DNA from 3 places in the Mesorhizobium sp. WSM4821 genome. Region 2 is predicted to be linked to each of the others. Evidence: predicted binding sites of a transcription regulator. Region 2 holds the regulator's gene; each other region holds the start of a gene.
The links. Region 2 encodes HrcA, which represses chaperone genes, less so after heat shock. Its sites were predicted from a motif close to GTTAGCACTCNCNNNNNGNGAGTGCTAAC; they were not measured.

Region 1 (9,751 bases), 3.2 Mb from region 2:
CATGCCGCCGCCAGCCGAGTCCTTCTTCGGCGCCTCGGCGATCATGGCTTCGGTGGTGACCAGCAGGCCGGCGACCGAGGCCGCGTCCTGGAGGGCCGTGCGCACGACCTTGACCGGATCGACGATACCCATGGCGATCATGTCGCCATACTCGCCGGTCTGGGCGTTGTAGCCGAACGTCGCGCCCTTGTTGTCGAGGATCTTGCCGGCAACGATCGATGCTTCCGCACCGGCGTTGGCCGCGATCTGGCGGGCCGGAGCCTGCAGCGCGCGACGCACGATGTTGATGCCGGCAGCCTGGTCGGCGTTGACGCCGGTGGCCTTGATGTTGGCCGAAGCGCGCAGCAGGGCGACGCCGCCGCCAGCGACAATGCCTTCTTCGACGGCCGCGCGGGTCGCGTTGAGGGCGTCATCGACGCGGTCCTTCTTTTCCTTGACCTCGACCTCGGTCGCACCGCCGACGCGGATCACCGCAACACCGCCGGCGAGCTTGGCCAGGCGTTCCTGCAGCTTCTCCTTGTCGTAGTCCGAGGTGGTCTCCTCGATCTGCTGCTTGATCTGGGCGACGCGGCCCTGGATCTCGGCCTTCTTGCCGGCGCCGTCGACGATGGTTGTGTTCTCCTTGGAGATCGACACCTTCTTGGCGCGGCCGAGCATGTTGAGGCCGACATTCTCGAGCTTGATGCCGAGGTCTTCCGAGATGACCTGGCCACCGGTGAGGATGGCGATGTCTTCCAGCATGGCCTTGCGACGATCACCGAAGCCCGGGGCCTTGACGGCGGCGATCTTCAGACCGCCACGCAGCTTGTTGACGACCAGCGTGGCCAAGGCCTCGCCTTCGACGTCTTCCGAGATGATGAGAAGCGGCTTCGAGGTCTGCACGACGGCTTCGAGAACCGGCAGCATGGCCTGCAGGTTGGAGAGCTTCTTCTCGTGCAGGAGGATGTAGGCGTCCTCGAGATCAGCAACCATCTTGTCGGCGTTGGTGACGAAGTAGGGCGAGAGATAGCCGCGGTCGAACTGCATGCCTTCGACAACTTCGAGTTCGGTCTCGGCGGTCTTGGCTTCCTCGACGGTGATGACGCCTTCGTTGCCGACCTTCTGCATCGCTTCCGCGATCATAGCGCCGACCGACTCATCGCCATTGGCCGAGATCGTGCCGACCTGGGCGACTTCCTCGGAGGTCTTGATCTTCTTGGCAGCCTTGCCGAGGGCCGCGACGACTTCGGTGACGGCCAGATCGATGCCGCGCTTCAGGTCCATCGGGTTCATGCCGGCGGCAACCGACTTGTGGCCTTCCTGGACGATCGACTGCGCCAGAACGGTCGCGGTCGTGGTGCCGTCGCCGGCAATGTCGTTGGTCTTCGAAGCAACTTCGCGGACCATCTGCGCGCCCATGTTCTCGAACTTGTCTTCAAGCTCGATTTCCTTGGCGACGGTGACGCCGTCCTTGGTGATGCGCGGGGCGCCGAACGACTTGTCGATGACGACGTTGCGGCCCTTGGGGCCGAGCGTGACCTTGACCGCGTCGGCGAGGATGTTAACGCCGCGCAGCATGCGCTCACGGGCGTCGCGGGAGAATTTTACGTCTTTGGCAGCCATTTTTAGCTCCTGGCAGGGGCTTGGATTGAGCCCGAAGATTTAAGTGACGGTGAGGCCGATATTCAGCCGATGATGCCCATGATGTCGGATTCCTTCATGATCAGAAGGTCTTCGCCATTGAGCTTGACTTCGGTGCCCGACCACTTTCCGAACAGGATGCGGTCGCCAGCCTTGACGTCCAGCGGGACGAGCTTGCCGGCTTCGTCGCGGGCGCCGGAACCAACGGCGATGATCTCGCCCTCCTGCGGCTTTTCCTTCGCCGTATCCGGGATGATGATCCCGCCGGCGGTCTTGGATTCGGATTCAACCCGGCGTACGACCACGCGGTCATGAAGCGGGCGGAACTTCGACTTTGCCATTTTTTATTCCTCGATGAGAATGGTGAGAACAGTTCCTCCGTCCGGCGGCGCCGGACCTAGTTAGCACTCACCAATGGCGAGTGCTAACGTGGCGGTGAGATAAGCTGGCGGCTTGCGAGAGTCAAGGCACGCGAGAGCCTAATTCAGCCGTCCCGCTCCGGAATGATGGCGTTACCGGCGCCCCGGCGATTTGAGTATCAGAAGCGGGCACCAGAAGCGGGCACCGTTCCGCCATGCCATAGCCCGGTGGAGGTGATGCGAATGTTGTCGAACAGGCCCGACCGATCTCCTAAATACTTGACTGCGTCAACTAAATGATTGATCTTGTGCGAGCAGGAGGATGGAATGACGATTCATCATCAACCCAGCAAGGAGCGGATCGATGCGGTGCGGGCCTTCAACCGCTTCTACACCCGCCAGATCGGCCTGCTCGACGAAGGATGGCTGAAAAGCGCCTTCTCGCTGACCGAGGCTCGGGTCCTCTACGAACTTGCGCATCGCAACGGTTTGACCGCCACTGACCTCGCGCGCGATCTCGGTCTCGACCCCGGCTATCTCAGCCGGCTGTTGAAAAAATTCGAGGAGCGCGGCCTGGTGGAGCGCACAGCGACGGAAGCCGACGCGCGGCGCTCGTCGATCACGATGACACCGGCGGGAAGGACGGCCTTCGCGCCGCTGAACCAGGGCTCCCATGATCAGGTCGCGGCCTTGCTCGACCGGCTTCCCGCTCTAGATCAGGACAGGCTGGTCAAGGCCATGCTGACGGTGCAACGCCTGCTGGATGAGGCTGCGGAACCCAAGGTCCCCTACATGCTGCGGCCTTTGCAGGTCGGCGATATCGGCTGGATCATCCATCGCCAGGGCCTGCTCTACGCCCAGGACTATGGCTGGGACGAAACCTACGAGGCGCTGGTCGCCGAAATCCTCGGCGCCTTTGTCAAATCCTTCGATCCGAAATGGGAGCGCAGCTGGATCGCCGAGCGGGAAGGGGAGGTCGCCGGTTCGGTCTTCGTCGTGCGCAAGTCGGACGCGGTGGCGAAGCTGCGCCTGCTCTATGTCGAACCCTCGGCGCGCGGTCTCGGCATCGGCAGGCGGCTGGTCGAGGAGTGCATCGGCTTTGCCCGTGCGAAGGGATACAAGACGCTGACACTATGGACCAACGACATTCTTGTCTCGGCGCGTCGCATCTACGAGGCATCAGGCTTCAAGCTGGCCGACGAGGAGCGCCACCACGCCTTCGGCAAGGATCTGGTCGGCCAGAACTGGAACCTGGAGCTGTAGCGCCTTCCTGCGGCTGTCATGAAACTTGCCGGCTTCTGGCACAATACGCCACCTTGAATAATAAGCACGCTTATAATATATGCCGCTTATGGTTTCCGATGGCATCGACAGATTGGGCTTTTTGATCCACGACGTGCAGCGCCTGATGCGCAAGCGCTTCGAGGCGAAGGCCAGCGGGCTCGGCCTTTCCTCGGCGCAATGGCGGCTTATGGTCCGCGTCGCCAAGGAAGAAGGCATCACGCAAGCGCGGCTCGCCGAGCTTCTCGAGATCGAACCGATCAGCGTGTCCCGTCTTGTCGACCGTATGGAGGAGGGCGGCTGGATCGAACGCCGTTCCGACGCCGCCGACCGCCGCGTCCGCATGATCTTCCCGACCGCCAAGGCGAGCGAGGCTTACGCGGAGGTCAAGAGCCTTGCTGGCGAAGTCTATGAGCAATCGCTGACCGGCGTGTCGCCTGAGGATCGCCGCGTCCTGATCAGGGCACTGGAGGCGATGGCCGAAAACCTGGCGGACGGCGAAACGCCGTCCTGCGAGAAAATCAAGGGTGCAGAAGGCGCAGCAGCATGAACGCGGTAGCCAAGATGGATGAGAGTGCGACCAAGCTGGAGATGGAAGCTCCCGCGCAGCCGGCGGCAGCTCCTGTGGCGGTCGCTCCGCAGTTAGCGCCGACGCCGAAGAAGAAGCGCCGTGCCGGCCGTTTTCTTTTGATGTTCGCGCTGCCCGCAGCGCTGATCGCTGGCGGCAGCTATGTCTGGGTGACCGGCGGCCGCTATCAGGAAACCGAGAACGCCAATCTGCAGCAGGCCAAGGTGTCGATCGCCGCCGATACGGCGGGCCGCATCGTTCAGGTCGATATTTTCGACAACCAGTCTGTCAAGCAGGGCGACGTGCTGTTCGCCATCGATCCCGAGCCATACCGGATCGCGCTGGCCCAGGCCGATGCGGCGGTGGCCGGCGCGCGCCTCAATGTCGAGCAGTTGCGTGCCGCCTACAGCCAGGCGGTGGCACAGGAAGGGTCCGACGCCAGCCAGGTCGACTACGCGCAGTCGCAATACGACCGGGCCGCCGACCTTGCCCGCAAGGGCATCAATGCCAAGTCGTCGCTGGACGAGGCCAGGAACGATCTCGACAAGGCCAGGCAGCAACTGGCCGTGGCCCAGCAGGGCATCCTCAGCGCCAAGGCGGCACTTGGCGGCGATCCCGATATCGAGACCGACGAGCATCCGACCGTGATGTCGGCACTCGCCGCGCGCGACAAGGCTGCCTACGATCTGGCGCAGACCACGGTCAGGGCGCCGGCCGACGGCATCGTCAGCCAGGCTGCCTCGTTCAAGGTCGGCCAGTATGTCGGCTCGGGTACGCCGCTGTTCTCGCTGGTCGAGACCGGCGACACCTGGATCGATGCCAATTTCAAGGAAACCCAGCTCACCAACATGAAGCCGGGCCAGAAGGCCGAAATCGTGGTCGACACCTATCCGGGCAAGACCTTCGAAGCCACGGTCAAGGCTATCGGCGCCGGCACGGGGGCCGAGTTCTCCTTGTTGCCCGCCCAGAACGCCACCGGCAACTGGGTCAAGGTCACCCAGCGCATTCCGGTGCGCCTGGAACTGGCCGATGCCGACGCCAGGATGGCGCTGCGCACCGGCATGAGCGTGACAGTCACGGTGGATACCGGCGTTTCCCGCGGGCTTCCCAGTATCTTCGGCCACGCCACGGCGGGTGAGGCGCAATAGGACATCGGAAGTGGAATTCTCGCCTCACAGCGAGAGGAAATGCACGAGAGGAGATGACAGGATCGGTCCGGTAGGACGTGCGGTGAGGGTTGGGGTTGGACCGGGCTGCATTGCGGCCTGACCGAAGCCTGAACAACGCGACGCAGGTCCTTCGGTCCTCAGGTTTCCGGGCGGCAGGTGTGCGTCCTGTCGAGACGCTCGGTCGATGTAACCCCCACATCGATAGTCGCGTCCCACCGCGTCGAGAGTCTCTCCATACGGAAGGCCTCGCCGCCCGGAAGCCTTGCGCATCGGCCCGAAAATCGGAATCGATTTTCGGAAAGCACGATGCGCGGACTCAAAGTACTAGAGCGTACTTTATGCATCCAAATGGACGCACGTCGCTCTAATGTACACGTTTTTGTTACCTGTCGGAAGTTCCGCATCATGAGCACGCCAGAACCCTTTCGCGAAGTGCCGCATCGCGGCCTGATCACCGTTGCGCTCATGCTGGCGACGATCATGCAGGCGCTCGATACGACGATTGCCAACGTCGCGCTGCCGACTATGACTGGCGATCTCGGCGCTTCCCCCGACAACATCAACTGGGTGCTGACGTCCTACATCGTGGCCGCGGCCATCATGACGCCGGTCACCGGCTGGCTTGCCGACCGGCTTGGCCGTAAGGAACTGTTCCTGACGGCGGTGGTCGGCTTCACCATCTTCTCGATGCTGTGCGGCCTTGCATGGAGCCTGGAGAGCATGGTGCTGTTCCGCCTTATGCAAGGCGTGTTCGGCGCGGCGATCGTGCCCCTGTCGCAGACCTTCCTGCTCGACATCAATCCGAAGGAACGCCACGGCCAGGCGATGGCCATCTGGGGCGCCGGCATCATGCTGGGGCCGATCCTCGGCCCGACTCTGGGTGGCTGGTTGACCGAGAATTTCAGCTGGCGCTGGGTCTTCTTCATCAATCTGCCAGTCGGCATTTTTGCCTTCCTCGGGATGGCCGCATATTTGCCGGCCGTTGCAAGGCGGGTGCGGAGCTTCGATTTCTTCGGCTTCGCCATGATATCGCTCGGCGTCGGCGCGCTTCAGCTGATGCTCGATCGCGGCGGCGAGGTCGACTGGTTTTCCTCGGTGGAGATCTGGATCGAGCTTGGTCTTTCGCTGACCGGTTTCTGGGTGTTCATCATTCACACGGTGACGGCGGAGCAGCCCTTCATCGACCCGAAGATCTTCCTCGACCGCAATTTCGTGACCGGGCTGGCATTCATCTTCGTCATGGGTGTGCTCATCCTTGCGAGCATGTCGCTGCTACCGCCAATGCTGTCCAACATCTTCGGCTATCCGACCGTCACCATCGGTGTCGTCATGGGGCCACGCGGTGTCGGCACGATGATTTCGATGCTCCTGGTCGGCCGCATCATGCACAGGGTCGATGCCAGAATCCTCGTTGTCATCGGCTTCCTCCTGACCGCGCAGTCGCTCCATACGATGTCCAGCTTCTCGCCGCAGATGGACGATTGGCTCATCATCAGTTCCGGCGTTATCCAGGGGCTGGGAATGGGCATGGTGTTCGTGCCGCTGTCGACTGTGGCCTTCGCCACGCTCGACGCACGCTTCCGCACTGATGCCACGGCGCTGTTTTCCCTGGTGCGCAATCTTGGCTCGTCGATCGGCGTATCGGTGGTAACGGTTCTCCTGGTACGCAACACCCAGGTCAACCATGCCGAGCTCTCGGCCTACGTCAATCCGTTCAATCCAAACCTCTGGGCGGCGTCGCCGGCAGCGGCGGGCGGTGATCCGACGGCGCTTTCGCAGATGGATCGCATGGTCAACAGCCAAGCGATGATGATCTCTTACGTCAATGACTTCAAGCTGCTGATGATGATGACGCTGCTTGCCATCCCCTTTGTTTTCCTGCTGCGCAAGCCAAGGACCGGTCCGGCCGGTGGGGCACCCGCCGCGCATATGGACTGACGTTCGGGGCTTTGCACCAGGCTCCGAACTCAGGTCGCCACCCTGAGAGCCTGCTTGGAAATTCTACTCCGGCGGCCATCTGACGGCGTTTTCTGCGCTCCGGTTCTCGAAACCACCACCATATGGCTCGCCAGAGCGAATTTCGAAACAGTCTCTGAGAACACCCTGGATCCCGGCTATCAACGCCTGGTTGCCTCCGGCATCGAACCGGTTCACCTGCCATTAGTATATCCGGACCACTATGCGGTCGTTTAGCTTGCAGGCGAGCCGTCCTTGCCTTGCTGCAAGCGCCGAGCCGGAGGAATTCTGTTTGGTTACGAAATCATCGAGGCAAGCCGCCGAAGCGCCCGAATCGACCAATTTGGCCGCGCTGGCGAAGCTGACGGCCGCCTCGTACGAAACCCTCGAGCGCGAGCTTCGGGCTACGATCGCAACGCTCGAGCGGCAGGCGCTGCGGTTCGAGACGGCTATCGACAACGTCTCGCAAGGCATCTGCTTTTTCGATGCCGATGAACGGCTGATCCTGTGCAACCGCCGCTATGCGGAGATTTACCGCATCGCGCCCGAGCATTTGCAGCCGGGTGTCACGCTGGACGAAATCATCGAGCGTCGCGTCGCTGCGGGGACGTCCGCAATGGCTGCCGACGCCTATCTCGCAATGGCCCGGGCGGTCAATTCGGGCACGGCTTCGAGAGACTGGGCCGCCGAACTCACCGACGGGCGGACGATTCAGATCCGTCATCAGCCGATGCCCGACGGCGGCTGGGTCGCCACGCATGAGGACGTTACCGAACTCGCCGCCAATCGCCTGATCGTCGACGAGCGTATCTCGCTGCAGACGCTGATCGACTGGGTACCCGATTACATGTGGGTCAAGGACACCGAAAGCCGCTTCGTCGTGGCCAACAGGGCCATTGCGTCCGACTGCGGCAAGGACAGCCCCAGCGACATGATCGGCTTGACCGATTTCGACCTTCATGCCCCCGAGCTTGCGCGGAAATTTCGCGCTATCGAGCAGGACGTGCTGCGCAGCCGACAGCCGATGATCGACGAGGAAGAGTTTGTGATCGACGCATCGGGCGCCGGCAAATGGTTCTCGTCGACGAAGGTGCCGTTGCGCAATGTTCAAGATGATATCTTCGGTCTGGTTGGCATCGCCCGCGATATCACTGCCCGCAAGCAGGCGGACGTCCTTCGAGACGGGCAGGCGCATATACTGGAAATGATCGCGACGAGCGCTCCGCTCGAAGACGTGCTCGACCGCCTCATGCGCCTCGTCGAATCCCAGTTGACGGGGATATTCGGGTCCGTCCTGCTGCTCGACAAGGACGGCAGCCACTTGCACCACGGCGCCGCTCCGAGCTTGGCGAAAGACTATACGAGCGCCATCGACGGGGTTGCCATCGGTCCCAAGGTGGGGTCCTGCGGAACCGCCGCCTACCGGCGCGAACCGGTCATCGTCGCCGACATCATGCAGGATCCGCTTTGGGAGGATTATCGCCAGCTGGCGGCGGCCCATGGCTATCGTTCGTGCTGGTCGACCCCGATCCTGTCGCATCAGGGCGCAGTGCTGGGCCTCTTTGCGATGTATTCGATGACGGTGCGCGAACCGACCGAGGCCGAGACCCGGCTCATCGATTTCACGACGCGCATCGCCGGGATCGCCATCGAGCGCAAGCTGGCCGAGGATCGGATCCACTTCATGGCCAATCATGATGTGTTGACCGGGCTTCCCAATCGCGCCTTGCTCGAGGACCGGCTTTCGCAGGCGATCCTGTACGCGCAACGATACGATCGTTGGGTGACGGTGGTGTTCATCGATCTGGACAATTTCAAACTGGTCAACGACACGCTTGGCCATAATGCCGGTGACGAGCTGCTGAAGACCGTTGCCGCCCGCATGGTCGAGTGCGTAAGGGCGACCGATACCGTCGTGCGGCTTGGCGGCGACGAATTCGTCATCGTCCTGTTCGACCAGCCGACGAACGTCGATCTGATCGCCGAGACCCTGCAAAAAATCCGTGTGGCGATTGCGGAGCCGGTTCAGCTCGGAGCGCATCGGCTGCGGGCGACCGCCAGTATCGGCATTGCAAGCTACCCCAAGGATGGGCTGAATCCAGACGCGCTGCTGGCCAATGCCGATGCAGCCATGTACCGCGCGAAGGAGTTCGGTCGCGACAATTTCCAGTTCTATGCTCCCGAATTCAACACCACGGCGCATGAAAAATTCGTGCTTCAGGAGGAATTGCGAAACGCCCTGGCCCGTTCCGAATTCACCCTTGTCTATCAGCCGCAAGTCGATCTTCGGTCGGGGCAGGTCTTCGCGGTCGAAGCGTTGGTGCGCTGGAATCATCCGACGCGGGGCACGATACCGCCGACCGCCTTCATTCCGGCGGCCGAGGAGACAGGCCTGATCGTACCGATCGGAGACTGGGTTCTGCACGAAGCCTGCCGGCAGAACAAGGCCTGGCAGGATGCGGGTCTGCCGCCGATGACTGTCTGCGTCAATGTGTCGGCCCGGCAATTCAGGGAAAGGAACCTGATCGGCCGCGTCGTCAACGCGCTCGCGGACAGCGGTCTGGAGGCCGGGTATCTCGAGCTGGAGGTGACCGAAAGCCTCATCATGCAGGATATCGACCTGGCGGTCGCGACCATGAGCGAACTGCAAAGCCTGGGCGTTCAGATCTCGATCGACGATTTCGGAACGGGCTATTCCAGCCTCAGTGCGCTCAAGACCTTTCCAGTCGCGCGGCTGAAGATCGACAAGTCCTTCATCAACGATCTCGTCGCCGACGAGAACGATCAGGCTGTCGCCA
Region 2 (9,751 bases):
GCCAGTGGATGTAGACACCGAAGCCGGGGCTGCGCTCGAGCAGCACGGTCATGCCGAGCCCGATCGTGACAGATCCAGTCTGGCCTGTGCAAATTTCTGGAAGGCGCGGGCGCGGTGTGACAATGCCGTCGGCTGGCCGGGCTTCCAGCCATGTTTTTCCTCTGCAGTCATCTCGCCGAAGGTCTTTTGGAAACCGTCCGGCACGAACACCGGGTCGTAGCCGAAGCCGAGTTCGCCGCGGGGCGGCCATATCAGCTTGCCCTCGACCTCGCCGCGGAAAAATTCGGCCGCGCCGTCGGGAAAGGCCAGGCAGATGACGGCGACGAAGCGGCCCTTGCGTTGCGCAGGCGCGACCGCGCCGACATCCTGCAGCGACGCTTCCGTCCGCTGCATCGCCATCCCGAAGTCGCGCGAACCGTCCGGCGCCTCGGCCCAGTTGGCGGTGTAGACTCCGGGCGCTCCGCCCAGCGCATCGACACACAGGCCGGAATCATCCGACAATGCCGGCAGGCCTGTCGCCTTGGCGGCGGTAAAAGCCTTGATGTAGGCGTTCTCCTCGAAGGTGGTGCCGGTCTCGTCCGGCTCCGGCAGCCCGTATTCCCTAGCCGACTTCGCTTCTATGCCGAATGGCGCCATCAGATCGGCAAATTCGCGCAATTTGCCGGCATTGTGGCTGGCGACGACAATCTCGTGTCCATCAAGCGAATGCATCAGATGCCCCAGATTCGTGGCTCGGCGAATTCAATCGAATTGCCGGAGGGGTCGCGAATATAGATCGAGCGGCCGCCCTGCGGCCATTCGAACTCGCTTTCGATGACGATTTTACTCGCTTCCAGATGCGCTCTCCAGCGCACGATCTCGTCTGCGCCTGCCGCAAAGCACAGATGGCCGTTGCCAACGGTCCCGTGCGGGGGCACTTTCAGACTGGCATCGGACGCCGGCGGCATCTTGGTCGCCTCGGCGTTGAAGATGAGCAGCACGCCGCCTCCGCAGCGGAAGAAAAGATGCCTGCCCTCGACCTTGCCCAGCAGATCGAGCCCGAGGACGCCGGAATAGAAGTCTTGCGCGGCATCGAGGTCGGTCACGTAGAGGGCTGATTCGAGGATAGCTGAGGGTGTCATGGCAGACCGCAGGTTACCCTACAGCCATCTGCTGCAGGCTGACCAGTCGCTGGATGCCCTTCTTGGCCAATTCCATCAGCGCCGTGAACTGCTCCTCCGAGAAAGGCTCGCCCTCGGCCGTGCCTTGGATCTCGACGATGCCGCCCTTACCGGTCATAACGAAATTGGCGTCGGTGCCGGCCGAGGAATCCTCGAGATAGTCGAGGTCGATGACCGGCTGGCCGTCATGGATGCCACAGGAAATAGCCGCGACATGGTCCTTCAACACCTTGGTGACGCTGGCCATCTGCCGGGCTTCCATCCAGCGCAGGCAATCGTAAAGCGCCACCCAGCCGCCGGTGATCGAGGCGGTACGCGTGCCGCCATCGGCCTGGATCACGTCGCAGTCGACGGTGATCTGCTGCTCGCCGAGCGCCTGCAGATCGACCACGGCACGCAGGGAACGGCCGATCAGCCGCTGGATTTCCAGCGTGCGGCCGCCTTGCTTGCCGGCCGAAGCCTCGCGGCGCATGCGCTCGCCGGTCGAGCGCGGCAGCATGCCGTATTCCGCCGTCACCCAGCCCTTGCCGGAATTGCGCATCCAGCCCGGCACTTTCTCTTCGAGGCTGGCCGTACACAGCACGTGCGTGTCGCCGAACTTCACCAGGCACGAGCCTTCCGCGTGCTTGGAGACGCCACGCTCGAAGGAGATGGCGCGCATTTCGTCGAATTGGCGTTTGGAAGGGCGCATTCAGGCTTTTTTCCTATCTTTCTCGGAATCGTGGCCGGCTTGTAGCGGTATGGAGCGCATGGCGCAAAGGAAAATGGCCGGTTGCGCGGGCGCGGCCGAAGTCTATATCTTTGGGCCGGAGGTTTTTGGCCCGCATGACCAAAGCAGTCGCTGATCCCAGTCCGCAGTCGTCCGCGCTCCAGTCGCTCGACATGCGTTCGCGCGACATCTTTCGACGCATCGTTGATTCCTACCTTAAGGACGGCGAACCGGTCGGCTCACGCAGCCTGTCGCGCATCCTGCCGTCGTCGTTGTCGCCAGCCACCATCCGCAACGTGATGAGCGATCTCGAGCATCTCGGCCTGATCTACGCTCCGCATATCTCGGCCGGCAGGCTGCCGACCCAGGCCGGCCTGCGCTTCTTCGTCGACGCCTTCATGGAGCTTGGCGACCTCTCCGACGAGGAGCGCCGTATCATCGAGGCGCAGGTGCGCGCGTCCGGCTCGGGCGCAACGCTGGAACACATGCTCACCGAAGCCAGCCAGATGCTGTCCGGCATGTCGCGCGGCGCAGGCCTCGTGCTCGCCGCCAAGAACGAGGCGGCGCTCAAGCACATCGAATTCATCCAACTCGAGCCGACCAAAGCGCTGGCCGTGCTGGTGTCGCAGAACGGCGACGTCGAAAATCGCGTCATCGATCTGCCCGCCGGCGTCACCGTCTCGCAATTGCACGAAGCCTCGAACTTTCTCAATGCCCACATCCGCAACCGCACGCTGGCCGAGGCGCGGATCGAGATCGCTCGCATCAAGGAAGAGACCAGGGCGGCCCTCGACACACTGTCGCAGGAGCTGGTCGAGAAGGGTCTCGCGGTCTGGGCGGGCGCCGAAAGTGGCTTGCCGGCGCGTCTCATCGTGCGCGGCCGCGCCAATCTGCTGGAAAACGTCACCGCCCAGGCCGACATTGAGCTATTGCGGCACTTGTTCGAGGATCTGGAGACGCAGGACGGGCTGATCCAGCTTCTCGACCTTGCCGAGGAAGGGCCCGGCGTGCGCATCTTCATCGGCTCCGAAAACAAGCTGTTTTCGCTTTCGGGCTCGTCGCTGGTCGTGGCGCCCTATCGCGACAAGGATGCCCGCGTCGTCGGCGCGCTCGGCGTCATCGGCCCGACTCGGCTGAACTACGCTCGCATCGTGCCGATGGTCGACTATACCGCGCAGCTGATTTCCCGCATGCTGCGGTAAATGCATGTCGCCCGAACTGCGCAGCGGTTTTGGGATAACGAGATGCACATCAAGGAGAAGAAGATGGCGCTGGAATCATTCAAGGCTCAGATCAGCCTGTTGCTCGAGCAGATGATCAACCAGCCCGAGGATCAGCATGAAGTGCAGGAACAGCTCCGCGAGAAGCTGAGGGAAATGCGCGCCATGGGGCTGCCGCTGCCGGCCGATCTCGTCGAACTGGAAAAGCGCCTCGACGACGATTTTTACGCGGCCGGGAACTAAGCCCCGGAAACGGAGCGGGTTCACCCGGCGCCGCGCTGGTGCAATCGAATCCGGCTTCAGGGGGGTACACGCCTGCCCGCCTCCGTGCGACAAGATGCAGTCTTATAAGCCGATTCCGAATTTTCGGGGTCATGCGCCAAGGCCGAAATCATGACCCTCACCGGATTCCTCGCCTATAGCGCGGCCCTCGGTATCGCCGTCGCCATCCCTGGCCCAGGGCTCACCGCGCTTATTGCGCGAGCGCTTGGTTCCGGCTTTCGCGCGGCCCTTGCCATGTCCTTCGGGCTGATGGTTGGCGATCTCACCTATCTCACCGCCGTGCTGCTCGGCCTCGCATTCGTCGCGCAGACCTTCGGCATGGTTTTCCTGGTGATCAAATGGCTGGGTGTCACTTATCTCGCCTTCCTTGGCTGGCGTTTCTGGACCAGCGGCATCACGCCGGAAACGGTCGAGGCGAAGAAAGGCAAGGGCGGGCTGGTTTCGAGCTTTATTGCCGGCCTCGCCGTCACGCTCGGCAATCCGAAGACGATGATCTTCTATCTCGCCATCACGCCGACCATCGTCGATCTGAAGACCATCAAGCTGGCCGACTACGGCATCCTCGTCGCGCTGACGCTGGTCGTGCTCCTGATGGTGCTGGTGCCCTATCTGGCGCTGGCGGCCAAGGCGCGCGGGCTTCTGAAGTCGCCGCGCGCGCTGAGGGCGCTGAACCGCACCGCCGCCGGCTTCATGGTGGGAGCGGCGGCTGCAATCGCCGCCCGGCAATAGGCATTTCGCGGCCAAGCCATTCTGAAAACAGGCTACTGCCTGAAATGCTTTTCCGGGGCGAAGCTGTTTTCAGCATGCGCCCCACTCGGATATTTTCAACCGACAGACTATCTTGCGCGGCGGACGGCCCTATCTTATGCCGCCTGACTTTGGCTGACGGACTATGCCCTATCTGACTCTGGCCTATCTGACCTCTGGGGAGCGAAACCAATGAACAAGCCCGCCACCACCGCGCACACGCCCGGCCGCGGCCGAATCTACAATTCGATCACCGAGACGATCGGCGACACGCCGCTGGTCCGGCTCGACAAGTTCGCCGGAGAAAAAGGCGTCGTTGCCAACCTGCTGGCCAAGCTCGAATTCTTCAACCCGATCGCCTCGGTTAAGGATCGCATCGGCGTCTCCATGATCGAGGCGCTGGAGGCATCGGGCAGGATTGCACCCGGCAGGACCACGCTGATCGAGCCGACCTCGGGCAACACCGGCATCGCGCTCGCTTTCGCCGCCGCGGCCAAGGGCTATAAATTGATCCTGACCATGCCGGAAACCATGTCGGTCGAACGCAGGAAAATGCTGGCGCTGCTCGGCGCCGAGCTGGTGCTGACCGAAGGGCCGAAGGGCATGAAGGGCGCCATCGCCAAGGCCGACGAACTGGCGGCGACGCTACCCGACGCCGTCATTCCGCAGCAGTTCGAGAATCCGGCCAACCCGGAAATCCACCGCCGCACCACGGCTGAGGAAATCTGGAACGACACCCATGGCGAAGTCGACATCTTCGTCGCCGGCATCGGCACCGGCGGCACCATCACCGGCGTCGGCCAGGTGCTGAAGCAGCGCAAGCCTTCCGTGCATGTCGTCGCCGTCGAGCCGGAAGCCTCGCCGGTGCTGTCGGGCGGCCAGCCCGGGCCGCACAAGATCCAGGGCATTGGCGCCGGCTTCGCGCCAAAAATCCTCGACACGACGATCTACGACGAGATCGTCAAGGTCTCCAACGAGGATTCGGTCGCCAATGCGCGGCTCGTCGCCCGCCTCGAAGGCGTGCCGGTCGGCATCTCGTCGGGCGCTGCCCTGCAGGCGGCGATCGTCGTCGGCTCGCGGCCGGAGAACAAGGGCAAGAACCTGGTGGTGATCATCCCGTCCTTCGCCGAGCGCTATCTGTCGACGATCCTGTTCGAAGGGCTGGGGGCTTAGGTTCTCGACACTTCGTCATCGCAGGGTCTGCGCTACGCTTCGTTCCTGCTCCGCCCTGGAGCACGAAGGCGGGTAGCTTCAGCCAATCTCGAAGGTTTGCGCGAGTCCCCTATGGCGCGACAGGCTCCAACTTGTGCGCCGCGGACCTGGATGACAGCGCTGGACTGCTGGAAAAACACCTGTGGCGGGCCGCCACGTGCTTGAGCAGAGCGGCGTTTGCGGTTCAGATCGTCACCGACCTTGCAGGCTGGCGGAGGATTTCATGTACAAGCTCTATACGCGCCCCAACACCGGCGGCTTTGTCGTCGAGGCGGCCCTCGCTTTGGCGGGCGTGCCTTTCGACCAGATCGACGTTCCGAAGTCGGCCTCGCCTGATCAGGCCTTTCTCGACATCAGCCCGTTGAATCAAGTCCCGGTCCTGATCTTGCCGGACGGAAGCTCGATGACCGAATCGGCGGCAATCTGCATCCTGCTTGCCGAGCGCCATCCAGAGGCGGGTTTGGCCCCGGCGGCGAGTTCACCCGCCCGCGCCGGCTTCCTGCGTTGGCTGGCCTTCATGTCGGCGGTCATCTATGCGGCCGACCTGCGGTTCTATTACGCCCATCGCTACACGGCCGAACCCAACGGCATGGAAGCGGTGAAGAAGGCCGCGGTCGCCGAAATGGATCGCGGTTTTGCCATTCTCGATACCGCCCTCGAAGGCCGGGACTGGCTGGTCGGCGACCGGCTCTCGCTGGCCGACATCTACCTCGTCATGTTAGTGGCCTGGCATCCCGAGATTGAAAAGGTCCCCAGCGCCTGGCCAAACATCGAACGCCTGTGGGCCGGATTGCGGGAGCATCAGGTGATGAGGAAACTGAACGCCTCCCACAATATGTGGCCGGCCTGAACCGATCGCCTGTCTCAGGCTTTCTCCGCGCGGCCGAGCCCCGCCCGTCGTTCCTGCAGAAACCGGCGCACGGCCGGATCGCGTTCGAGGCCGATCGCCCGGTCATAGGCCTCGGTAGCCTCCTGAGTTTTGCCGAGCCTGGCCAGAAGACCCGCGCGGGCGGCCCAATAAGGCTGATAATCATGCAGCCGTTTGTCATCGCCAAGCCCATCAAGTGCACTCAAACCTGCCGCCGCACCCTCGGCCTCGGCAATGGCTACCGCGCGGTTGACCGATACCACCGGCGAGCCGGCAATCACCGACAGCGCGTCGTAGAGTTGTCTGATCGCGGCCCAGTCGGTCCGGCCGGTGAGCCGCCGCGCCGTATGGGCGGATTGCACGGCTGCCTCGAGCTGGTAGCGGGCGACAAGGCCCTTGGTCGCGGCGCGCCTCAGCAATGTCTCGGCTTCGTCGATCAAAGCGCCGTCCCACAGCGCAAGCTCCTGCTCGGCCAATGGCACATAGTCTCCGGCGGCATTGCGCCGCGCCGCGCGCCGCGCCTCGGCAAACAGCATCAGGGCCAGCAGGCCAAGCGCTTCCGGCTCATCCGGCATCAGCGAGGCCACCAGCCGGCCGAGCCAGATGCCTTCGGTCGCGAGATTGCGGCGCCGGGTTTCGGTGCCGGCCGGGTCGGACCAGCCTTCGGCGAACGCGGCGTAGATCGCTTCCAGCACCGCATCCAACCGCTCGCCGAGCTCGGCTCTTTCAGGCACGCGCAACGGAATGCCGGTCTCGCGGATACGGGCCTTGGCGCGTACCAGGCGCTGACCCATCGTCGCCGGCGACACCAGGAAAGCCGAGGCGATCGTTGCAGCGTCGAAGCCTAAAATGGTCTGCAGGATCAACGGCGCGCGCACCCCCGCCTCGATTGTTGGATGGGCGCAGGCAAACATCAGCCTGAGCCGCTCGTCGGGTAGGTCTTCATCGACCATGCCGGCCTCCATCTCCTCGGCGATCAGCCTGAGATGGTCGCGGGCCGCTTCGCCGGTCAGCCGCCGTCTGACGGCGTCGACGCGGCGTTTGCGCGCCACCGCCAGCAGCCAGGCTTCCGGCTTCTCGGGCACGCCGTTTAGCGGCCAGCGCTCCAGCGCCGCCGCAAAGGCGTCAGCCAGCGCGTCCTCGGCGCCGGCCACGTCACGTGTGCGCGCGGCAAGATAGGCGACCAGCTTGCCGTAACTCCGGCGGGCAGCCGCCGCCGCCGCCGCCCGCGCTGTGTCGGACTCTTGCCCGGTCACATGGTCAATTCCCAGACCGGTCGAACCTCGACCGTGCCGGTGCTGGCACCCGGGCAGCGCGCTGCCCAGGCAATCGCCGCGTCGACGTCCTCCGCCTCGATCATGTAGAAACCGGCAAGCTGTTCCTTGGTGTCGGCATAAGGGCCGTCGAGCACGTTGGTCTTGCCATCGGTTATCCGCACCGATGTGGCGGATTGCGTCGGTTTCAACCGGTCGCCCGCGAGCCAGGCGCCGGATTTCTTCAACGCTTCCGTGTAGCTGACATAGGCGCTCGACATCTGGGTCACCGCATCCGCTGGCGCCGCTGCCATCCCAGCTTCGTTTCCGTAGATCAAAAGCATGTATCGCATGATCTTCTCCCATATCTCGAAGGCTGCGTCGTTGCGAGCCGGACGTATGTCGTGTGGCCTCGTTCGATTTCGACATCCGTTGGAAAAATCTTTCGTCCGCGGTGGTGTCTTGTGCAAGCGGGCATATGATTCGCGCCCACTCAACCGTTGGTCTAATCAGGGCAATTGCGGGTTGGCATTTCCCGCCCGCTGTCTAAACTCGCCTCGGGTCGTGCTGAAGTGACAGTGCGGCGGCAAATATTCAGGGAGGAAATCATGATGCTCAATTTCAGGACGAAGTCTGTTGCCGCCGGCGCGCTGGCGCTGTCGCTGGGTCTTGGCGCGGTGTCGGCCAAGGCGCAGGAATTCATCAACGTGCTGACCGGCGGCACCTCCGGCGTCTACTATCCGCTCGGCGTCGCGCTGTCGGAACTTTACGGCAAGGGCATCGAAGGCGCCCGCACCCAGGTGCAGGCGACGAAAGCTTCGGTCGAGAACCTCAACCTGTTGCAGCAGGGCAAGGGCGAGATCGCCTTCGCGCTCGGCGATGCCGTCAAACTGGCCGCCGAGGGCAACACCGAAGCCGGCTACCCGGGCAAGCTCGACAAGCTGCGCGGCATTGCCGCCATCTATCCCAACTACATCCAGATCGTCGCCAGCAAGGAGTCCGGCATCGAGACGCTCGCCGACCTCAAGGGCAAGAGCCTGTCGGTCGGCGCGCCGGCCTCTGGCACCGAGCTCAACGCCCGCGCCATCTTCGCCGCCGCCGGGCTGAAATACGAGGATCTCGGACGGGTCGAGTATCTGCCCTTCGCCGAATCGGTCGAGCTCATCAAGAACCGCCAGCTTGACGCCACGCTGCAATCGGCCGGCCTCGGCGTCGCCTCGATCCGCGACCTCGCCACGTCGGTGCCGATCAACGTCGTCGCCGTCCCGGCGGAGGACGTCGCCAAGATCGGCTCGCCATACTTTTCAGTGGCCATTCCCAAGGGAACCTATGAGGGCCAGACCGAGGATGTCGCGACCGCTGCCGTCGGCAATTTTCTCATCACCCACGCCGACGTTTCCGACGAGACCGCCTATCAGATGACCAGGCTGCTGTTCGAAAATCTCGACCAGGTCGCCGCCGCCCACGCCGCCGCCAAGGCGATCGACCTGGCCAAGGCGCTCGACGGCATGCCGGTGCCGCTGCATCCCGGCGCCGAGCGGTATTACAAGGAGAAGGGGCTGGTGAAGTAAGGCGCTGTTTCCCTTCCCCTTGAGGGGGTGCTGAGCGAGCGAGGCGGGTGGGGTCGGTTCAGGCCGCGCACTGCCGCAACGAACCCCATCCGTCTATCCGCCTTCGGCGGCTGTCCGCCCTCCCTTCAAGCGGGAGGGGAACCGCCCGTCAGGAACCCGCCAATGACCGACGCCCATCCCGAAACCACGACCGTTCTTTCCCCCACCGCCGAAGTCGCGATCGAAGGCCTGCCGCCGGGCTTCGGCGAAGGCATTGCCGGCAAGGCGGCCTTCCTCATCGCCATCGCCTTTTCCGTCTTCCAGATCTACATCGCCGCCTATGGCAGCCTTCCGAGCCAGGTGGTGCGCGCCATGCATGTCGGTTTCCTGCTGCTGCTCGGCTTTGCCCTGATCGCCAATCTGCGCGCCAAAAGCAGGCCGGCGAAAGCCGCGTTCTGGGGGTTCGGCGTGCTCGGTTTCGCCACCGGTCTCTACAATTGGGTGTTCTATGCCGACCTCATCCGGCGCTCCGGCTTCCTCACCACGCCGGACCTGATCATCGGCGCGGTGCTGGTCGTGCTGGTTTTCGAGGCTGCGCGCCGGCTGATGGGCCTGCCGCTTGCCCTGATCGCCTTGATCTTCCTCGCCTACGCATTCTTCGGCAATCACTTGCCGCCGCCCTTCATCCATCGCGGCTATGATTTCGCCCAGCTCGTCGACACTTTCGCCTTTGGCACCGAAGGCATATAC
Region 3 (9,751 bases), 2.3 Mb from region 2:
TCGGCTCGGGCCGCACCGAACTCGCCCGCGCCATCTTCGGCGCCGACCGCATTGCCGCCGGCACCATCGCGCTCGACGGCAAGCCGATCGCGCCTGAAACACCCGCCGATGCCATCAGGCTCGGCATCGGCCTGGTGCCGGAAGACCGCAAGCATCAGGCGATCTTCGCCGCGCTCGGCATCCTGACCAACTTTTCCATCGCCGCTCTCGGCCGCTATTCCAATGCCGCCGGCTTCATGACCGAGCGGCGCGAGCGCGAAGCGCTGGCAAGCTACAGGAAGACGCTGTCGATCCGCATGGCCTCGCCCGAGCAACCCATCGAGGGGCTGTCTGGCGGCAATCAGCAGAAGGTCATCCTCGCCCGCTGGCTGGCGCGCGACCCCAAGGTGCTGATAGTGGACGAACCGACGCGCGGCGTCGATGTCGGCGCCAAGGCCGAAGTGCACCAGATCCTGGTGCAGCTGGCAGCGCGCGGCATCGCCATCATGATGATCTCGTCCGAATTGCCGGAGGTGCTTGCGGTGTCGGACAGGATCGTAACCATGCGGCGCGGACGCATCACCGGCGAGATGCCAGGCATCGAGGCGACAGAGGAAAAACTGATGGAATTGATGGCGCTCGACCGGAAGCAGGAAGCCCAGAATCAGGAAGCAATGCAATGACCAGCACGACCGAACAGAGCCAGCGCGGCGGCATCAATATCGCGCGGCTGCTGATGAGCTTCGGCCCGTTGATGTTCCTGGCGGTTCTGATCGTCGTTTTTACCGTCCTGAAGCCGAGCTTCATCGACCCCATCAACATCTTCAACATCATGCGGCAGATCTCGATCACCGGGCTGATCGCGCTTGGCATGACCTTCGTCATCCTCACCGCCGGCATCGACCTGTCGGTCGGCTCGCTGCTGGCCTTCTGCGGCATGGTCGCGGCGGTGGTGGCCAAGGGCGGCACGGCCAACACGCTGTCGCTGTCGACGTCCGGCACGCAAGGTTATGGCTGGTTCGCCGCCCTCCTGGCCGCCGTCGTCGTCGGCGCGCTGGCCGGTGGCGTCCAGGGCTTTGCCATCACCAGGCTGAAAGTGCCGCCATTCGTCGTCACGCTCGGCGGCCTCACCGTGTTTCGCGGCCTGACGCTGACGATCTCCAATGGCGGCCCGATCTCCGGCTTCGATGCCTCGATGCGCTGGTTCGGCACCGGCCTGATCGGCCCGGTCCCGGTTCCGGCGATCATCTTCGCGGCGGCTGCAATCCTCTGCCACATCGTGCTCCGCTACACGCGCTACGGCCGCGCCGTCTATGCCGTCGGCGGCAATGCCGAGGCGGCGCGGCTATCGGGCCTGCGCGTCGACCGCATCCTGATCTCGGTCTATGTCATTGTCGGCTTCTTCGCTGGCTTAGCCGCCTTCGTGCTGTCGGCAAGGCTCAATTCCTCGGAAGCCGTCGCCGGCATCGGCTACGAGCTGACGGTGATCTCGGCGGTCGTCATCGGCGGCACCTCGCTGTTCGGCGGCATCGGCAGCGTCGGCGGCACGGTGGTGGGCGCGGCACTGATCGGCGTGCTGCAGAACGGGCTGCAATTCAACAACGTTTCGTCCTACACCCAAAGCATCGTCATCGGCTTGATCCTCATCCTCGCCGTGGCCTTCGACCGCTGGCTGAAATCGCGGGTGAAGCGGTGATCCGAGGAGCGAAGACTGCGATGTCGTAAACTGCCGGGGAGCAGCGATGACCCAGATCAGAACCATGACCGAACAGGACGTGCCATCGGTATCGCAGCTGCTTGGCAAGTCCTGGCGCCGCACCTATTCGCCGATCATCGGCGCCGAGACCACGGCACGCATCTCGGATGACCATCACGCACCGCAGAAGATCGCGGCGGAACTGGCGGACGACAACAAGATGTCGTTCGTGGCGGAACGGCCGGACGGCTCGATCGCCGGCTACGCGATGGCCGAGATGGATGAAAACGGCGATGTCATGCTCGACCGGCTCCACATCGACAACAGCGAGTTCGGCACAGGGCTGGCGGCCGATATGCTGCACGCTGTCTTTGCCGCCCATTCGGGCATCCCCAGCATCGCCCTCGAAGTGATCGAGGGAAACGACCGGGCACTGGCCTTCTATCGCAAGCACGGGTTCGAAGTGGTCGAGCGCAGGCCCGCGTCCCACGGCGCGGAAGGCCACGCGTCATTCATCATGCGCAGGCCGCTGCCACGGGCTTAGGTCGGATGGTTCCCGCGCTCGGCGCGCCTCGTCTTCCACTCAGGCCGGCGCATTGACGCGCTGAGAACGCGTCGCCCAATCGGCGATCGTCCCGCCCGCGACCGTAGAGCTTGTCTGCGGCGCGAGGAGATTGTTGCGGCGGGCAAACGCCATGAATGTCGCCCGCGCCGTCTCGGCGTCGATCTCTCCGTCCATCGCGGCCCGGCAGGCCTTGGCGGCGATGTCATGCGCGGTCGTCCGGCTCGCCGCCGGCCAGTCGGCAAGCAGCGCATAGGCTTCAGCCGCGCTTTCTATCTTCGTCGGTGTGCCTAGGCCGGTAAGGATGGTGACCGGCTTTTCAAAAGAAGAACGATCCATGACACTCTCCTTTCGGGGTTCAACTGCGGGTTCAAGATTCTGGCCGGGTTCAAGGATCTGGCCGGCTTCAATTGTCGGAACCGCGCGAATTTCTGGCGCAGCTGACATCAGGGTGGAAGACGTGGCGTCGGCGCGCCGGCGGGCAGGAGCGGCCGGCATGCTCGGGCGCGGCAGCAACCGATGCGCCTTGACCAGCGCCTCCAGCCAGGCCACCACGCCGAGAGGCGGATGCTCGCGCCCGCAGAGCCAGTTCCTTGCCCTGGAAACCGGATAGCCCGCCTCTTCGGCGAAATCTGTCTCCGACCATCTCAGCAGGCGCAGGCACTCACGCATCCGCGCCGCAATCATTTGCGCTCCTCCTTGCCGGCTCCCAATCGCTGAGCCGATAGGAACATCAGCGTGTAGGCGGCCTTGCGGCGGTCCCATCCGGCCGACTCGACTGCGTCCAGCAATCCGTCAACAAGCGGCGCCAGCACCGCCTTGCACTCCGTTTCATAGTTGAAATCGGTCTTGGGAAGGGTCGGCGTCGCGATCACTCCAAAACTGTTCATAATGTCCATGGCAACACCTGCATATGATCCGAGCGAGGCCGTGCCCGCCTTCGCATCGGCGGGCACGGCCGTTTGTCCTTGAAGGCGCGGCGTCAGTAATCCATGCCGCCACCGGGCATTGCCGGCGCGGCCGCTTCCTTCTTCGGCTTCTCGGCCACCATCGCCTCGGTGGTCACCAGCAGGCCGGCAACGGAGGCGGCGCCCTGCAGCGCGGTGCGCACTACCTTGGCCGGATCGATGACGCCCTGCGAGTACAGGTCGCCGAAGGCGTTGGATTGCGCGTTCCAGCCATAGCCGAAGTCGGTCTTCTCGCGCAGCTTGCCGACGATGATCGAGCCTTCCGCACCGGCGTTCTCGGCGATCTGGCGCACCGGAGCTTCGATCGCGCGACGCACGATCTCGACGCCGGTCTTCTGGTCGGGATTGTCGACGGCGACGCCGTCGAGCGCCTTCGCCGCCCTGAGCAGCGCCACGCCGCCGCCGGGCAGGATACCCTCCTCGACCGCCGCGCGTGTGGCGTGCATGGCATCGTCGACGCGATCCTTGCGCTCCTTGACCTCGATCTCGGTCGAGCCGCCGACACGGATGACGGCGACGCCGCCGGCGAGCTTGGCCAGCCGTTCCTGCAGCTTCTCGCGATCGTAGTCGGAAGTGGTTTCCTCGATCTGCGCCTTGATCTGGGTGATGCGCCCCTGGATCTCGTCCTTGCGGCCGGCGCCGTCGACGATGGTTGTGTTCTCCTTCTCGATCAGCACCTTCTTGGCGCGGCCGAGCATCTCCAGTGTGACGTTCTCGAGCTTGATGCCGAGGTCCTCCGAGATTGCCGTGCCGCCGGTCAGGATGGCAATGTCCTCCAGCATGGCCTTGCGGCGATCACCAAAGCCAGGCGCCTTGACGGCTGCAACCTTCAGGCCACCGCGCAGCTTGTTGACGACCAGCGTCGCCAACGCCTCGCCTTCGACATCCTCGGCGATGATCAGCAGCGGCTTGCTCGATTGCACGGCGGCTTCGAGCACGGGAAGCATGGCCTGCAGATTGGAGAGCTTCTTCTCGTGGATCAGCACATAGGGCTCTTCGAGCTCGACGCGCATCTTGTCCTGGTTGGTGATGAAATAAGGCGAGAGATAGCCGCGGTCGAACTGCATGCCTTCGACGACTTCGAGTTCGGTCTCGGCGGTCTTGGCTTCCTCGACGGTGATGACGCCCTCATTGCCGACCCTTTCCATCGCCTCGGCGAGGAAGCGGCCGATCTCGGCGTCGCCATTGGCAGAGATGGCGCCGACCTGGGCGATCTCGTCGTTCCTGGTCACTTTGCGGGCATTGGATTTGAGGTCGGCGACGATGGCGTCGACCGCCTTGTCGATGCCGCGCTTCAGGTCCATCGGGTTCATGCCGGCGGCAACCGCCTTGGCACCTTCCTGGACGATGGCCTGCGCCAGAATCGTCGCGGTCGTGGTGCCGTCACCTGCGGTGTCGCTGGTCTTCGAAGCCACCTCGCGCACCATCTGCGCGCCCATGTTCTCGAACTTGTCCTCGAGTTCGATCTCCTTTGCCACCGTGACGCCGTCCTTGGTGATGCGCGGGGCGCCGAACGACTTGTCGATGACGACGTTGCGGCCCTTGGGGCCTAACGTCACCTTCACCGCATTGGCGAGGATATCGACGCCGCGCAGCATCTTCTCGCGGGCTTCGGTATGGAATTTCACTTCCTTGGCAGCCATCGGATAATTCCTTCAAATAGACAGCTTTTCATTGACTGATTGCTTGTCGAGGCCCGCTCAGGCGGCCTTCTGCATATTGCCGGCGGCTTCGATCACACCCAGCACGTCGCTCTCCTTCATGATGAGCAGGTCCTCGCCATCGAGCTTGATCTCGGTGCCCGACCATTTGCCGAACAGGATACGGTCGCCGACCTTGACATCCAGCGGCTGCAGCTGGCCGCTATCGTCGCGCGCGCCAGGACCGGCGGCGATGACCTCGCCCTCCTGCGGCTTTTCCTTGGCAGTGTCCGGAATGATGATGCCGCCGGCGGTCTTCTCGTCGACCTCGATGCGGCGGACCAGGATACGGTCATGCAACGGACGGAACGTCATGTTGTTCTCCTCTTGGACAAACAGGTTTTCGAAGCCTCCAGACCGGACCGGCAATATCGGCCCGGCGCGGGGTGCGCGACCCTGGCTCAGGCATCGCGCGCGCATATCGAATTAGTTTGGCGCTCGGGGCTTTCAAGAGGGCGCTGAAAAAATTTCAGCACTCGCCGACCAAGAGTGCCAATGCACTGTAATCATGGAAACATTCAGGTCCGGCGGCTCGAAAGTGTCGACCCTCTGCGGCACCGCGCATCCTGCGCCGGCAATTAGGCGGATTTACGTCCCTGGACAAGCAGTCCGGCCGTGCGAGCTGCCTTGACGAAGGCGCTGCGCGCCTCGCGCGCAGTGCGCCAGCCGTCGAGTGCATCGCGGCAGGCGCGATAGGCTGCGCGCCAGCTCCGGCCGCGCGCCCGGTCCGGCCATTGCTGCATGCATTCGATGGCTTCCCAGCTGCTGGCGACCTTGCGCTCTCCGGCGGATTGGAGCCTGAGCGTGATCGGCTCGGAAAATGGGACGTCATTCATCACTTCCTCCTTCTTTCCGTTTCTTAGAGCAAGTAACATCCTCGAATAAGCAGGAAGGCAGCCGTTCTCGGACCGGCGCCGGTGGACGAGATGGTTCGTTTGCCTGCGGGCTTCAAGGCCTCCCTGCCGCAAACCCCGTCCGCTATGCAGGCGCCGAGGCCGGCTATATCTCGTCGTCCGGCGGCTCGAGAAGCCCGATCAGCGTCGCCACCCTTGCCGATGGCAGCGGACGTCCCTCGTTGACCAGCGCCTCATCGGCGCCGACCCAGGCAAAGGCCTCGCGCAACTCTTCGATCGTCGCGCCGGTCGAGACGATGTCGGCGATAACGGCGTCGTCCACCGGGCCCAGCACGGAAATGATATCGTCGCGTGTCATGGTCATGATGTCCTCCATGTGCCGTGCCGGCGCGACCCTCAATCGACGGTTGAAACCGGCATTGCCCGCCAAAAATCTGGCAACAAAATCTGGCAGCGGGACAGAATCTGGGTCTTGATTTCGGGCTGACAATGACCAAATCAAAATTGCCGGTTGCCGAATGGGGCCGGCAGAACCCAGGGAGCGCCAGCTCTTTGGCGTCCCTCGTACTATGTTGCTCAATGGAGGATGTAGCTATGAGAACCGCATTCGACTTTTCCCCGCTCTATCGGTCGAGCATCGGTTTCGACCGCATCTTCAACCTGCTGGAAAACGCGCCTCAGGCAGCCGACAGCTGGCCGCCTTATGATATCGAGCGAAGCGACGAGAACAGCTACCGCGTGAGGATAGCCGTCGCCGGTTTTTCCGAACGCGATCTCGACGTCAGCCACGAGCCGAACCTTCTCATCGTCTCGGGCGAGCGCAAGGAACAGGACAAGGTTGAATATCTGCATCGGGGCCTTCCGGTGCGGCCGTTCACACAGCGCTTCGAGCTTGCCGATCACATGACGGTCACCGGGGCTTCGCTTAACAACGGCCTGCTGACGATCGACCTCGTTCGCGAAGTGCCCGAGGAGATGAAGCCGCGTCGTATCACGATCGCCGGGGAAGGCGGCGCGCCGAAAGCCGGGCAGGTCGAGAAGCCGAAGCAGGCTGCCTGAGCGAAGGCGAGCTCTGGCGCCGCCTTTGGCACAGCCAGTCGAGAAAGGAGAACGTCAATGGCTATTCGTGATCTCATTCCCTGGGGCCGGGAGAATAGCCCGGTTTCCAGCTTCTATCGTGACGATGACCGGGACCCCTTCATGGCGTTGCACCGCGAGATGAACCGCCTGATCGACGACGCGTTCCGCGGTTTTGAAACGCGCATGCCGTCTTTCAGCGGATTTTCGCCGGCGCGCGGCAGCTGGCCGAGCGTCGAAATCTCCGACGGCGAGAAGGAGATCCGCGTGACCGCGGAAATTCCCGGCATGGACGAGAAGGACATCGAGGTGATGCTCGATGACGGCGTGCTGACGCTGCGTGGCGAGAAGCGCTCCGAGACCGAGGACAAGGGCAGGCAGTTCTCCGAGCGGTTCTACGGCCGCTTCGAGCGCCGCATCCCGCTCGGCTACGAGGTCGAGGAGGACAAGGTGAACGCCGACTTCCACAACGGCGTGCTCACAGTGACGCTACCGAAGACCCAGCGTGCGCAGGCAAAGGCCAGGCGCATCGCCATCAGTGGCAGTGCCGCCGGTCCCGGCAAGAGCAAGCACTGACAAAGCGCCGGGCGCGAAGAAACTCGCGCCCGGCCGTGCTGGGGCCTAATACACTGGGCCCGATACACTTGGGCCATATACTTGGGCCAGATACACTTGGAAGGACACCCCTGCCGGCATCAACTTCCGGCAGCGGGTTTGGCCTTGATGTTCTTCAGCGCCGTCAACAGATACTCCTGCATGGTGGCCTGAAGGTTCGTTGTGGCGGTGCGTACCGCCGTCATCGCGTCCTTCACGGCTGCTTCGTCGAAGGGCGAAGCCTGCTGCGCTGCCGCCAGCTTGGCCCGCGCCATTCGCAGCTCGTGCAGTGCCGCCAAGGTACGCGGACGGTTTGCGCGACGGATGCTGCGGAACTCCTTCCTCACCTCGGGCGGATAGGCCCTGGCGATCTCGGTCATCAGCACGCGTCCCGCCCCATCTGGCCGCAGGCCGTGAGCGGCGTAACCGAGCAGGAAGAAGTTGCCCGCGAGCGAAAGACCGAGCAGCACGAGCGTCGCGGTCCATATCAGGGAACGCCTCGTCAAAGCGAATCCTCCCCTGCCGCCGGATCGGCGGCGATGCCGTCGCCAGATAGGCCGTCGTCAGACAGCCGCGCGCCGGAAGCCAGCGCCAGAAGCTCCGAATCCGGCAGGTCGTCCTGCAGCCGCGCCACCTGGTAGCCGGCCAGTGTCGCAACCGCCAGAAAGGCGGCGGCGCAAGCCGCCAGCCCTGCCGGCGCAAGGAGGAGCCCCGGCAGGAACGACGGCCGCGCCCGGCCGACGTCGATACGCGCCAGCACCTTGCGCGCCAGCGCCTGTTCGTCGCTGTCCATCAGGACCGCATCCAGCACGAGGCGATCAAGCGCGCGATCCGGATCATCTTGCGGCGATCGGTCTGTTGCGCCCGCCATAAAGGCTAGTGCTTGCTGCCGGAAGGGAGCCGGCCAAGCGTCGACGTCGTCGCCGAAGCGGCGCTTGTTTCGTTCGAACTCATCCCGTCTCATGAGGACTTCCTTTCGCGGCCTTCGGCCGCCATTGCCAAATGATCCCGCAAATGGTCCCTGAGCGCCCGCCTTCCGCGGACAAGCAACTGCTCCGCCGAGCCGGCGCTGCCGCCCATCACTTCGGCGATTGCCGCTATATCGAGATCGCCGACGGCCCGCAGCAGAACGGCCATGCGCTGCCGCTCCGGCAGGCGCGACAGGCCGTCGCGGACGATTGCAAGCTCCTGCCGCGCCGCGGTCGTCGTTTCGGCATCGGCCTCCTGCGAGGCAAGCTCATCCCGGACGTCGTCGAGACCGATGAAGGTTCGAAGCGCCCGACGCCGGCGCTGGTCGATGCAGCGATTGGCGGTGATCCTGTACAGCCAGGTCGAGGCACGCCCCCTGGCCGGGTCGAACCGGGCGGCCTGTTTCCAGATCGTCACGAACACCTCCTGCACCACATCCTCGGCATCGCCGGCATTGCCGAGATAGCGCGCCGCAAAAATCCGCAAGCCCCGGCCATGGCGGGCGATGAGCTCAGACAGGGCGCCCTGGTTGCCCGTAGCCACCCGTGCCAGCAGTTCGTCGTCACGGGGCTCCTCATGCTGCACGGCGGCGGGCACCAACTGGCTAGGCTCCTGAACGTCAACGGCGCCAGCGGCGGAACCCGAAAGCCGTGTTCCCGCCCGGGCCGGTGAAGCTGCCGGCCGAGCGGCCACGGAACGGCCCACGCGCCGACACCCGCTTGCCGGAGAAGGACTGCCCGTCCGGCCCGGTGCCAGAGTAGCTTCTGGCGCAGCGGTCAACAACGCCCGCCACGCATTTGGAGCTCGACGTATAGGTGCCGCCATTAGGACCGGTGCGCGTGGTGGAGCCGGTATAGACGCCACCCTCCCGGCTGACGCTGCGGCTGATCTCGCCGCCACGCGCCGTCGGCCGTTGCCATTCTTCGGCGGCGGCCGGCACGGCAGTCGACGCCACAAGCATCGCGCCGAGGCAAAACAGGTGAATCTTCGCCGAAGGAAGCATGTTGTACTCCTTGATTCTATTGAAAGAACGGATTTTTCTGAGCAGGGAATGCGATCGGATCGTCAGCCGGCGCGATCGGCGAAGAACTTGCGCATGGCGGCGACCTCATCCGCCGATAGCGTGCCGTCGCCGTTGCGGTCGGCAAGGTCGAACAGCGGCATGCGGTTGCGGAACTCGTCCTCCGAGACCTTGCCGTCGCCATTCCCGTCCATGCGCCGCCAGCGGGTGCCGAGCCTGGCTTGCGCGGCGTCGGCGCGGTCCATGATGGCGTCGCGGGCGCCTTCGATCTCCTTCTCGTCGATGACACCGTCGTCATTGCGGTCGAGCTTCGTGAACATACGCTCGCGCG

Region 1: the regulator HrcA is predicted to act here: its motif matches at 2,021-2,049, upstream of groES (co-chaperone GroES).
Region 3: the regulator HrcA is predicted to act here: its motif matches at 5,374-5,402, upstream of AC0NID_RS17055 (co-chaperone GroES).

Annotation. Positions count from the first base shown of each region.
Region 1 is NZ_CM148371.1:5,304,438-5,314,188, reverse strand. It holds gene groL (chaperonin GroEL) at 1-1,602, opposite strand, end outside; gene groES (co-chaperone GroES) at 1,665-1,961, opposite strand; gene AC0NID_RS25870 (bifunctional helix-turn-helix transcriptional regulator/GNAT family N-acetyltransferase) at 2,307-3,242, shown strand; gene AC0NID_RS25865 (MarR family winged helix-turn-helix transcriptional regulator) at 3,331-3,810, shown strand; gene AC0NID_RS25860 (HlyD family secretion protein) at 3,807-4,976, shown strand; gene AC0NID_RS25855 (DHA2 family efflux MFS transporter permease subunit) at 5,403-6,935, shown strand; gene AC0NID_RS25850 (EAL domain-containing protein) at 7,246-9,751, shown strand, end outside.
Region 2 is NZ_CM148371.1:1,265,156-1,274,906, reverse strand. It holds gene hemW (radical SAM family heme chaperone HemW) at 1-52, opposite strand, end outside; gene rdgB (RdgB/HAM1 family non-canonical purine NTP pyrophosphatase) at 49-711, opposite strand; gene AC0NID_RS05915 (VOC family protein) at 711-1,121, opposite strand; gene rph (ribonuclease PH) at 1,135-1,851, opposite strand; gene hrcA (heat-inducible transcriptional repressor HrcA) at 1,986-3,071, shown strand; gene AC0NID_RS05900 (hypothetical protein) at 3,135-3,332, shown strand; gene AC0NID_RS05895 (LysE family translocator) at 3,483-4,100, shown strand; gene cysK (cysteine synthase A) at 4,311-5,291, shown strand; gene AC0NID_RS05885 (glutathione S-transferase family protein) at 5,554-6,180, shown strand; gene AC0NID_RS05880 (RNA polymerase sigma factor) at 6,195-7,454, opposite strand; gene AC0NID_RS05875 (YciI family protein) at 7,451-7,804, opposite strand; gene AC0NID_RS05870 (TAXI family TRAP transporter solute-binding subunit) at 8,063-9,022, shown strand; gene AC0NID_RS05865 (TRAP transporter permease) at 9,185-9,751, shown strand, end outside.
Region 3 is NZ_CM148371.1:3,530,181-3,539,931, reverse strand. It holds gene AC0NID_RS17085 (sugar ABC transporter ATP-binding protein) at 1-662, shown strand, start outside; gene AC0NID_RS17080 (ABC transporter permease) at 659-1,675, shown strand; gene AC0NID_RS17075 (GNAT family N-acetyltransferase) at 1,722-2,219, shown strand; gene AC0NID_RS17070 (DUF982 domain-containing protein) at 2,259-2,924, opposite strand; gene AC0NID_RS17065 (hypothetical protein) at 2,921-3,193, opposite strand; gene groL (chaperonin GroEL) at 3,220-4,848, opposite strand; gene AC0NID_RS17055 (co-chaperone GroES) at 4,906-5,220, opposite strand; gene AC0NID_RS17050 (DUF982 domain-containing protein) at 5,484-5,741, opposite strand; gene AC0NID_RS17045 (hypothetical protein) at 5,905-6,123, opposite strand; gene AC0NID_RS17040 (Hsp20 family protein) at 6,354-6,818, shown strand; gene AC0NID_RS17035 (Hsp20/alpha crystallin family protein) at 6,876-7,412, shown strand; gene AC0NID_RS17030 (periplasmic heavy metal sensor) at 7,532-7,900, opposite strand; gene AC0NID_RS17025 (hypothetical protein) at 7,933-8,394, opposite strand; gene AC0NID_RS17020 (RNA polymerase sigma factor) at 8,391-8,996, opposite strand; gene AC0NID_RS17015 (hypothetical protein) at 9,019-9,402, opposite strand; gene AC0NID_RS17010 (EF-hand domain-containing protein) at 9,465-9,751, opposite strand, start outside.